DNA from 2 places in the Oceanobacter sp. ABM4_470 genome. Region 2 is predicted to be linked to the other one. Evidence: predicted binding sites of a transcription regulator. Region 2 holds the regulator's gene; the other holds the start of a gene.

Region 1 (4,557 bases), 1.6 Mb from region 2:
AAAGGGTGCACATTGGCTTCCAGGGTTTGATCCGGGTGCAGATAGCCGTCGTCGTCCATTCGCAGGGTTACCATGGCAATTTCCAGCAGCGCGTCGGTGTCTGGGTTGAAACCGCCGGTTTCCACATCCACTACCACTGGCAGGAAGCCGCGGAAGCGTTGCGCCATCAGGCTCTTGTCTTGCTTATCGCCGTTCGTTGCGTCAGTCATCATCAATCCTTAATTCAGCCGTTGGCCAGTTTCCAGCGCAGGGTGTCGCCTGCACGCAGAGGAACAATCACGTCGTTGCCAAACTCCATTTCCGCCGGTACTTGCCAGTCTTCCTTCACCAGGGTGATGGTGTCGCTGTTGCGTGGCAAGCCGTAGAAATCCGGGCCGAAGTGGCTGGCAAAACCTTCCAGTTTATCGAGGGCACCAAGGTCTTCAAAAATCTCGGCGTACAGTTCAATGGCAGCGTACGCGGTGTAGCAGCCAGCGCAACCGCAGGCGCTTTCTTTGGCACCTTTGGCGTGAGGAGCGCTGTCGGTGCCAAGGAAGAATTTGCCGTTGCCGGAAGTAGCCGCTTCCTGCAAGGCCGCTTGATGAATGTTGCGCTTGAGGATTGGCAGGCAGTAGAAGTGTGGCTTGATACCACCAACCAGCATGTGGTTACGGTTGTAGGCCAAATGCTGAACGGTGATGGTGGCGGCGACGTTGGCGTTCTGGCTGTTGACGAAGTCGGCGGCATCTTTGGTGGTGATGTGCTCGACCACCAGTTTCAGGTCGTTATGACGGGAAACCAGCGGCGCCAGAATGGTGTCCAGGAATTCCTTTTCGCGGTCGAAAATATCCACATGGTTGTGGGTGACTTCACCGTGTACCAGCAACTTCATGTTGTTTTCAGACAGGGCGGCGGCCAGTTCGTCCAGCTTGCCAAGATCGGTCACTCCAGAGTCGGAGTTGGTGGTGGCACCTGCCGGGTACAGTTTTACGGCTTGCACGCGGCCAGTGGCGGCGGCTTCAGCAATCATTTCCGGGGTGGTGTTATCGGTCAGGTACAGCACCATCAGCGGGTCAAAGGAGCTGTTGCCTGCCTGCGCCAGAATGCGCTCGCGGTAGGCCAGTGCTTGCTCGGCGTTCATTACCGGTGGTTGCAGGTTTGGCATGATGATCGCGCGCTGCATCACTCGGGCGGTGGCGGGTACCGTGTGTTCCAGTACCTGACCGTCCCGCACGTGCAGGTGCCAGTCGTCCGGGCGAGTGATTGTAAGGCGATCAGTCATTGGGAATTCCTTCGTCGTGGTGATCGTGCCTGTTAGCGGGCAGCCGGAATGGTCCGAGTGCCACTAAAGACACCGATTCAGAATTTGAATGGTAAAAATTGGCCGCCATTGTAGCGCAACAGCGGCTTTACTGCTTGGCTTTGTCGTGGGGCTTGCGCGTCGGCCATGAAAAGTCTGGCCGAAAGTATTCAAGCCAAATGGACGTCGGCCGATAACCCCGTTAAGCCATCCATGTTTTTGCCATCAGGCACAGGTTGCAATGATTCCATGATTCGCCCAACGCGCCATTCTTCTGCCCATGGCCGTATTGATGCCAGCGCCTCGCGTCGTGCATCCAAAACGGCCGTGAAGACTCGACCCGCCAAGCGCTGGTTGAGGCTGCTGTGCATGGCTGGGTTGTGTGGTTCGGCGTTCTGGAGCAGTGCCGGACAAACGCCGCGGCCCTTGGAATATGGGCTCAAGATCGATAACACCAGCTGGATGGTGTACGGCTCGGTGTTCGAGTGCAAATTTGAACAGCCCATCCCGGGCTACGGTGCGGGCATTTTTGTGAAAAAAGCCGGTGAAGACATCAGTTTTCATCTGACCAGCACCAAAAACATCATGGACTACAGCAAGGCTCAGGTGGCGCTGTTACCACCACCGTGGCGTCCGTCGGAGCGCACCGAGAATCTGGGGTCAGCGGACATTCGCCGCGAAGGCCCACTGCTGGCGCTGGATTCCCGCCGCAGTAACGTGTTTATGCACGGCTTGCTGGAAGGCAAGCGGCCGACCATCAGCCACCACACTTATTACGACGACAACCGTTACGTACGGGTGTATCTATCGAGCGTTACCTTTCAGGACTTTTACCCGATCTTTATGGATTGCGTGGCCCAGCTGTTGCCAATGAACTTTGATCAGGTATCGCGTCGCAAGGTGTTCTTCAAAAGTGGTGAAGACAAAATCGACGCGGCGGATGTGAAAGTGCTGGATCAGATTATTTATTACGTCAAACACGACCCCAGAGTGAAAGCTATTTATCTGGATGGCCACTCGGACAGTGTTGGCCGCCGCTACGACAACCGACAAATGTCCAAGCGTCGGGTGGAAGACGTACAGCAGTACATGCTTGATGAAGACGTTGACCCTGCCATGATCACCACCCGTTTTCATGGCGACCGTTATCCGGTAGCCAGTAACGGCAGCGCCAACGGCCGGGCGCAAAACCGCCGTGTGACCATTCGTCTGGAAATGGACGAAGACATGCCGATACCGGATGACCTGCTGTTTATTTCCACCGGGCCGCTGCGTTAAGCGCATGGCCCAGTCGTCGGGTATTCATTGCTCCAACGAAAACCTACTCCATTGCTTCTGCTTGTTCATGCTGGACGGTTGATTCCTGCAAGGTGCGGTACAGCACGATGTCTTCAATGGTCAGCACCGGCATATTGCGGGTTTTGCCAAAAGCGATGATTTCCGGCGTTTTGGCCATGGTGCCGTCTTCGTTGGTGACTTCGCACAATACACCGGCAGGGCTCAGGCCTGCCAGCTTCATCAGGTCGATGGTGCCTTCGGTATGACCACGACGTTCCAGTACGCCGCCGGCACGGGCGCGCAGCGGGAAAACGTGCCCCGGGCGCGCCAGGTCGTCCGCTACTGCGTCTGGTGCACACGCCGTTTTGATGGTGGTCACACGGTCGGCGGCAGAAACCCCGGTAGTGACGCCGCGCTTGGCTTCAATGGAAACCGTAAACGCTGTTTGGTTGGCGCTTTCGTTGTTGGTCACCATCGGTGCCAGCTGCAGTTTTTCGGCGGTGTCGTGTGGCAAGCACAGGCACACAATGCCGCTGCATTCCCGAATCATCAGCGCCATCTGGGCGTTGGTCAGATGGTCTACCGAGTAGATCAGGTCGCCTTCGTTTTCGCGGTCTTCGTCATCCAATACCAGTACGCCTTCGCCTTTGCGGAGGGCATCCAGTGCCTGTTCAACACGTTGGATCGGGGTGCCGAATTCGTTCAGCAGTGAGTGTTCGCTGGTAGGGGCAAGTGTGCTGTTCAAGGCATTTTCAACAACGGAATTTGAGGTGTTCTGATTCATGGTAATACTCCAGAAGAAATCATGAATCAGGGCTGATACGGGAGGGCCAGGCGCAAGGGAGCCGCGTCCGGCAAACAACAGACGACCGACTACCAGCCGTTAGACGGCAGGGCAGACGGTTTTTGAGTGTCGCTTATCCTCTTTCATCCGGACTATGACCGTCGGCTCTGGAGTTTGACCAGATCTGCTTGACCCTTTAACCGGCTGTTTATGGCTGATTAAAGGCGCTCGTGGGCTTGTTGCTATCAGGATTGTGTTGTCTTGATGGGCAACCTACCACCGGTGGGGAATTTCACCCCGCCCTGAGAATAAAACGGCTGTTTGAAAACAACCGCAATCGGAGCATAGAAAAAACCGTTTGGCGCGGTCAAGCCGCTGCGGTGGAACAAGCTGGTTCACGGCGTGGTAAAGGGCTTTAGTCCCACCAGAAGCTGACCCAGTCACTGTTGCCCTGATCGTCTACCAGCATTAGCTGTTGCTTGCCCGGCCGTTGCAGTTGGATGTTCAGGGTTTGCTCTGCCCCCGTGCTGGCAACAAACTGGCCGTTCAGAAACCAGTGTCGAGCACCTAATCCCCCTTGGCTGCCCAAGGTCATCTCGGGCGAGCGTTGAGCATTGACCGCCAACAGGTGGCTGTCGGGTTCTGCGCCGATGATTTGCAGCGGCTGTTCAATGGCGACCTGGGATTTGCAGTCGTCGGCCAGCGCGGGAATCTGGTGCTGGTAGCGGTGTTTGCGGTTTACCCAGGGCTCCAGCATCAGTGGCCACAGCGCCAGTTTGACACTGCTGGCGCGGGGGCCACCACAGCCCGGCTGAATCAGCTTGCCGTCGGCGTTCAGGCTCATGGTCATCGGGTTCTGGGTATAGGGACGATGGGCGTCGGGCAGGGTGGGTGGTACCTGACCACGGACAATCCAACCTTGTCGGGTTTGATGGCAGGAGGCTTGGTCGGTCTCGCTTTGACGTCGGCCTAACGGCCAGCAGACGGTGGCTTGTTCAACGTCGGCGGGCGCCGCGGGCCAGCCGGGTTGTCGGTCGACCATGCGGAAAACCTGTTCCAGCAGTGGCAATGCCGTTACGCCGCCAAAATACCCCGGTGATGGGGTGCCATCTGGGCGGCCAAGCCAGACGCCAATGGTGTACTTTTCAGAAACACCGATGGCCCAGGCGTCACGGAAGCCGTAACTGGTGCCGGTTTTCCAGCCGAACGGGCGATT
Region 2 (4,557 bases):
TGACGTCAGGTGCTGGCATCGACAGCGAAGCCTACGGCGACATGCTGGAACGTATGAAAGGCGAACTCAGCGACCTGAAAAACTGGATGGTCAGCCACGGCGGCAGCGCTTGGGATACCGGCCGTCCGATGACCTGGCAGCAGAGTCAGCTATGGCAGCGTTGCCAGGACATGGGGCTGGAACCTGTCTGGTCGGATCGCATCGTTACCTCCATTGAAGACCACGAGAATCTCGAACAGGGCTGGAAGCAGGTACTGCAACAAATGGCCTCTGACGTTCCCATCGCCAAGGCCGGCAGCCTCGATAAAGGTGGAATTTTTGCATTGGTTGGCCCTACCGGGGCGGGTAAAACCACCACCATTGGCAAGCTGGCTGCCCGCTTTGTGATTCACCACGGCGCTGATTCGGTGGCGTTGGTGAGCATGGACAGTTACCGCGTTGCCGCCCAGGACCAACTGCGCAGCGTGGCGCGGATATTGGGCGTGCAACTGCACACCGCAGCGCCAGGGGACGACCTGTTGGCGATGGTGGAACAGCTGTACAGCAAGGAACGGAAAAAGCTGGTGCTGGTGGATACCGCCGGTCTGGCCAGCCAGGACCCGTCGTTTCCCGTGCAATTGTCTATGCTGAAGAAAGCCTGCAACCGTCAGGGCAAGGGCCCTCGACTGCGTTGCCTGCTGACACTGCCATTGACCAGTCAGGGACGTTGTTTGCAAGAAAATTACGAGCACTACAAAGATGCCGGTCTGGCCGGCTGCATTTTCACCAAGCTGGACGAATGCTTCAGCCTCGGTCCTGCCATGAGCGTTGCGGCATTGACCCGCACGCCGGTAGTGATGGTGGCTGATGGTCCACATATCCCGGACGACTTGCATTACCCCGACGCGGGCAAGCTGGTCAAACTATCCGAGCAAATGGCGCGGATGGCACGTACACGCTGGCAAGCGACCGTATCCGGTCGTTTTGGTCAGCAATCCGGTTCACAACACGGAGTTCAGTAGTTATGGCACATCCAGTTCAGGTAATCGCAGTAACTGGCGGCAAGGGCGGGGTTGGCAAAAGTAACCTCTCGGTCAATCTGGCCATCGGCCTGGCTGAACTCGGCCGTCGGGTGGTGGTGCTGGATGCCGACTTGGGCCTTGCCAACATCGACATTCTGCTGGGGATCAGCTCCTCCAAAACCATCGAAAATGTGTTGGCAGGGGAGTGTGACCTGCGCGACATCATGGTTCGCGGGCCGGGTGGCATTCGCATTGTGCCGGCGGCGTCGGGTACCCAGAAGCTGTCGCAGCTGAACACCATGGAGCACGCGGGTCTGATTCAGGCATTCAGCGAGCTGGCGGACGACATCGACGTATTGATTGTGGACACCGCCGCAGGAATTTCCGACACCGTGATCAGCTTTGTCTGTGCCGCTCAGGAAGTACTGATGGTGGTGACCGACGAGCCGACGTCCATTACCGATGCCTATGCTCAGATCAAACTGCTGAACCGGGACTACGACATGTTTCGCTTCCGCATCGTTGCCAACATGGTGCGTACCCCACAAGACGGCCACGCACTGTTTGGCAAGCTCACCAAAGTGACGGACCGCTTCCTCGACGTTGCCCTGCAATACGTTGGCGCAGTGCCGCAAGACGACGCCGTCAAACGCGCGGTGCAGCGGCAGAAAGCAGTGGTTGAAGCCTATCCGCGTTCGCGGGCTGCAACGGCATTCAGGGCGCTGGCCAAAAAAGTGGATGCCTGGCCGTTACCGGCTACCCCACGGGGTCACCTGGAATTTTTTGTTGATCGACTGGTGCAGCAACAGATCGGAGCCTGACAGTGAATCACACGAGTTGTATGGCCTATGCCGCAGTAGAAAAGAACAGCGTCGACGAGCGCGTTCGGGAGCATGCCACGCTGGTAAAACGCATTGCCCATCATTTGATGGGGCGATTACCCGACTCGGTGCAACTGAACGACCTGATTCAGGCGGGCATGATTGGCCTGCTGGAAGCTGCCCGTAAATACGATGGCGACAAGGGCGCCAGCTTTGAAACCTACGCCGGTATTCGCATTCGAGGCGCCATGCTGGACGAAATGCGGCGCGGTGACTGGGCGCCCCGCTCGGTGCACCGTAATACCCGCAGGATCAGCGACGCCATTCACGAAATCGAAAGTGAAAAAGGCCGCGACGCTGAAGACAGCGAAGTGGCTGAACGGCTGGGCATGAGTACCGATGAATATCATGGGGTACTGCGCGACAGCGCCAGCTGTCGGCTGTTCAGTTACGAAGAAATGCTGGAAAACAACGACAGCGCCGTCGATGCCATGATGGACGACGACAACGATGATCCCTCCCACGGGGTTGAGCGAGGGGCGTTTCAGCGCCAACTGGCCGACGCCATCAAGGAGTTGCCGGAACGCGAGCAACTGGTGCTGGCGTTGTACTACGACGAAGAATTGAACCTCAAGGAGATTGGCGCAGTGCTGGGCGTCAGTGAAAGCCGGGTGTGCCAGATACACAGTCAGGCTGCCCACCGACTGCGCTCTCGCCTTGGCGGCTGGCTCGATTAGCCAGTCTCTGGCTTTAAGGGGACATCTATTTAATCCTGCACGGCTCTGCGCGAGTGTTGCCGTTGTTCAGTGCAAGGCGACGAATGCAGCGAAATGACGAGTCCTTTTCAAGTTCGTCAACACCGCACTGGGCGGCGGCAACCCGCGCCCTGCGGGGGCTGCCGGATGATCTCGACTCTGTGTCGCCGACTTTTGACTTGACCCGTCAGGCCTGCAAGTCGGCTTCGTGATTCGAAACCATCCGGCAGCCCAGAGTGAGCACCGGATTAAATAGATGTCCCCTTAACCAAAACAGGGCTGCTGAGCTTTGCTATGGCTCTGTCTCTGTCTCTGTCTATAGCTCTTTATAGCTCACTATAGCCCCTGTCCTATCCCTTCCTGCTGCCGATGCATGGGCTGATTTACAGCCCTGCGCGCAGAAAAAAGCCCAATTGATTCAACTTGTTGAAAACTGTTACCGAGTTTCTGGATAACCGCCAGAGTGGGTCTACACTTCCTTTAAAGCCCTTACGCCAAGGCGTGTTCGGGTAGCAAGTACGGCTTGTGAGTGAAGTCGATAATTGGAGGTCGTTTTGGACAAGAACATGAAAATTCTCATCGTTGATGATTTCTCTACGATGAGACGCATCGTTAAGAATCTGCTGCGGGATTTGGGATTTACCAATACCTCTGAAGCGGATGATGGCTCAACTGCCTTGCCGATGCTGCAGCAGGGCGACTTCGATTTTCTGGTCACCGACTGGAACATGCCTGGCATGACCGGTATCGAGCTGTTACAGAAAGTTCGGGCAGACGAACGCTTGCGAAGCCTGCCGGTGCTGATGGTAACCGCCGAGGCCAAGCGAGAACAGATCGTCGCAGCGGCGCAGGCCGGTGTGAACGGTTACGTAGTGAAACCTTTCACTGCGGCGGTGCTGAAAGAAAAGATTGAAAAGATCTTTGAGCGTGTTGAAGGCTAACCCAGGGATGTAAACCATGTCTGAAAGCAATCAGCCTGTTATCGCTCAGGCCACCAGTGAGGAAATGAAGACTCTGGCCCAGAATATGGTCGAGAGCATCGAGCGGGGGGAGTTGACCCACGCCGTGTCACTGGTTAGCCAATTGAACGATGTTCGTGACAAAACATTGTACGAAGAGATCGGCCGTCTGACGCGGGCGCTGCACGAGTCGATCAAAAACCTCAATATCGAAACCGTAGGGGCTGGCTCGGAGATTGAAAAAGCCACCGACAAGCTCTCCTACGTGATCGAAATGACCGACAAGTCGGCCAACCGCACCATGGATCTGGTGGACGAAGGCATTCCGTTGGCTTCCGAAATGAATGAGCGCGCAGCAGAGCTGGGTGAGCAGTGGCAAAAGTTTCTGAATAAGGAACTCAAGCCCACCGAATTTCGGGCGTTAACCAAGGATATACAAGACTTTTTGGCCCAAAGCGAAAGCCAGTCCCGGCAAATAAAGAATCAGTTTAACGAGATTCTGCTGGCACAGGACTTTCAGGATTTGACCGGCCAGGTGATTCAGAAAGTCGGCACCCTGGTGCGTGACGTCGAATCCCAGCTGGTGAACCTGGTGGTGATGGCAGGCACCGTGGATAAGATCACGGGCATTCAACACCATGGGCTGGATGCAGAACCCGAGGCCGAGCCGGAATCACCGATCAAGGCAGAAGGTCCTCAGATTGATAAAAGTGTAGATGGCGTGGTCGCCAGTCAGGATGACGTTGATGACCTGTTATCCAGTTTGGGTTTCTAAAGGAGCAGGTAGATGAGCTTCGATGCTGATGAAGAGATTCTTCAGGATTTTCTGGTAGAGGCAGGCGAGATTCTTGAGCTGTTGTCCGAGCAGTTGGTTGAGCTGGAACAACGCCCTGATGACAACGATTTGCTGAACGCCATTTTCCGTGGATTCCACACAGTAAAGGGTGGTGCAGGCTTCCTGCAACTGACCCCACTGGTGGACTGCTGTCACGCTGCTGAAAACGTGTTCGACACCTTGCGG

Evidence for each region. The regulator FliA, encoded in region 2, starts transcription of late flagellar genes. The targets are predictions, from matches to a motif close to CTAAAGTTNNNNNNNNNNCNGCCGATA.
Region 1: ACXADJ_RS02815 (flagellar protein MotY) is a predicted target of FliA. The motif match lies at 1,449-1,475, and genes of this name have one in related genera.

Annotation. Positions count from the first base shown of each region.
Region 1 covers NZ_JBSWTR010000001.1:642,305-646,861, forward strand. The annotation lists gene rnt (ribonuclease T) at 1-209, opposite strand, end outside; gene pyrC (dihydroorotase) at 224-1,261, opposite strand; gene ACXADJ_RS02815 (flagellar protein MotY) at 1,529-2,557, shown strand; gene ribB (3,4-dihydroxy-2-butanone-4-phosphate synthase) at 2,601-3,341, opposite strand; FMN riboswitch at 3,473-3,655, opposite strand; gene pbpC (penicillin-binding protein 1C) at 3,757-4,557, opposite strand, start outside.
Region 2 covers NZ_JBSWTR010000001.1:2,239,361-2,243,917, reverse strand. The annotation lists gene flhF (flagellar biosynthesis protein FlhF) at 1-1,001, shown strand, start outside; gene ACXADJ_RS09805 (MinD/ParA family protein) at 1,004-1,822, shown strand; gene ACXADJ_RS09800 (RNA polymerase sigma factor FliA) at 1,843-2,559, shown strand; gene cheY (chemotaxis response regulator CheY) at 3,144-3,518, shown strand; gene ACXADJ_RS09790 (protein phosphatase CheZ) at 3,535-4,311, shown strand; gene ACXADJ_RS09785 (chemotaxis protein CheA) at 4,324-4,557, shown strand, end outside.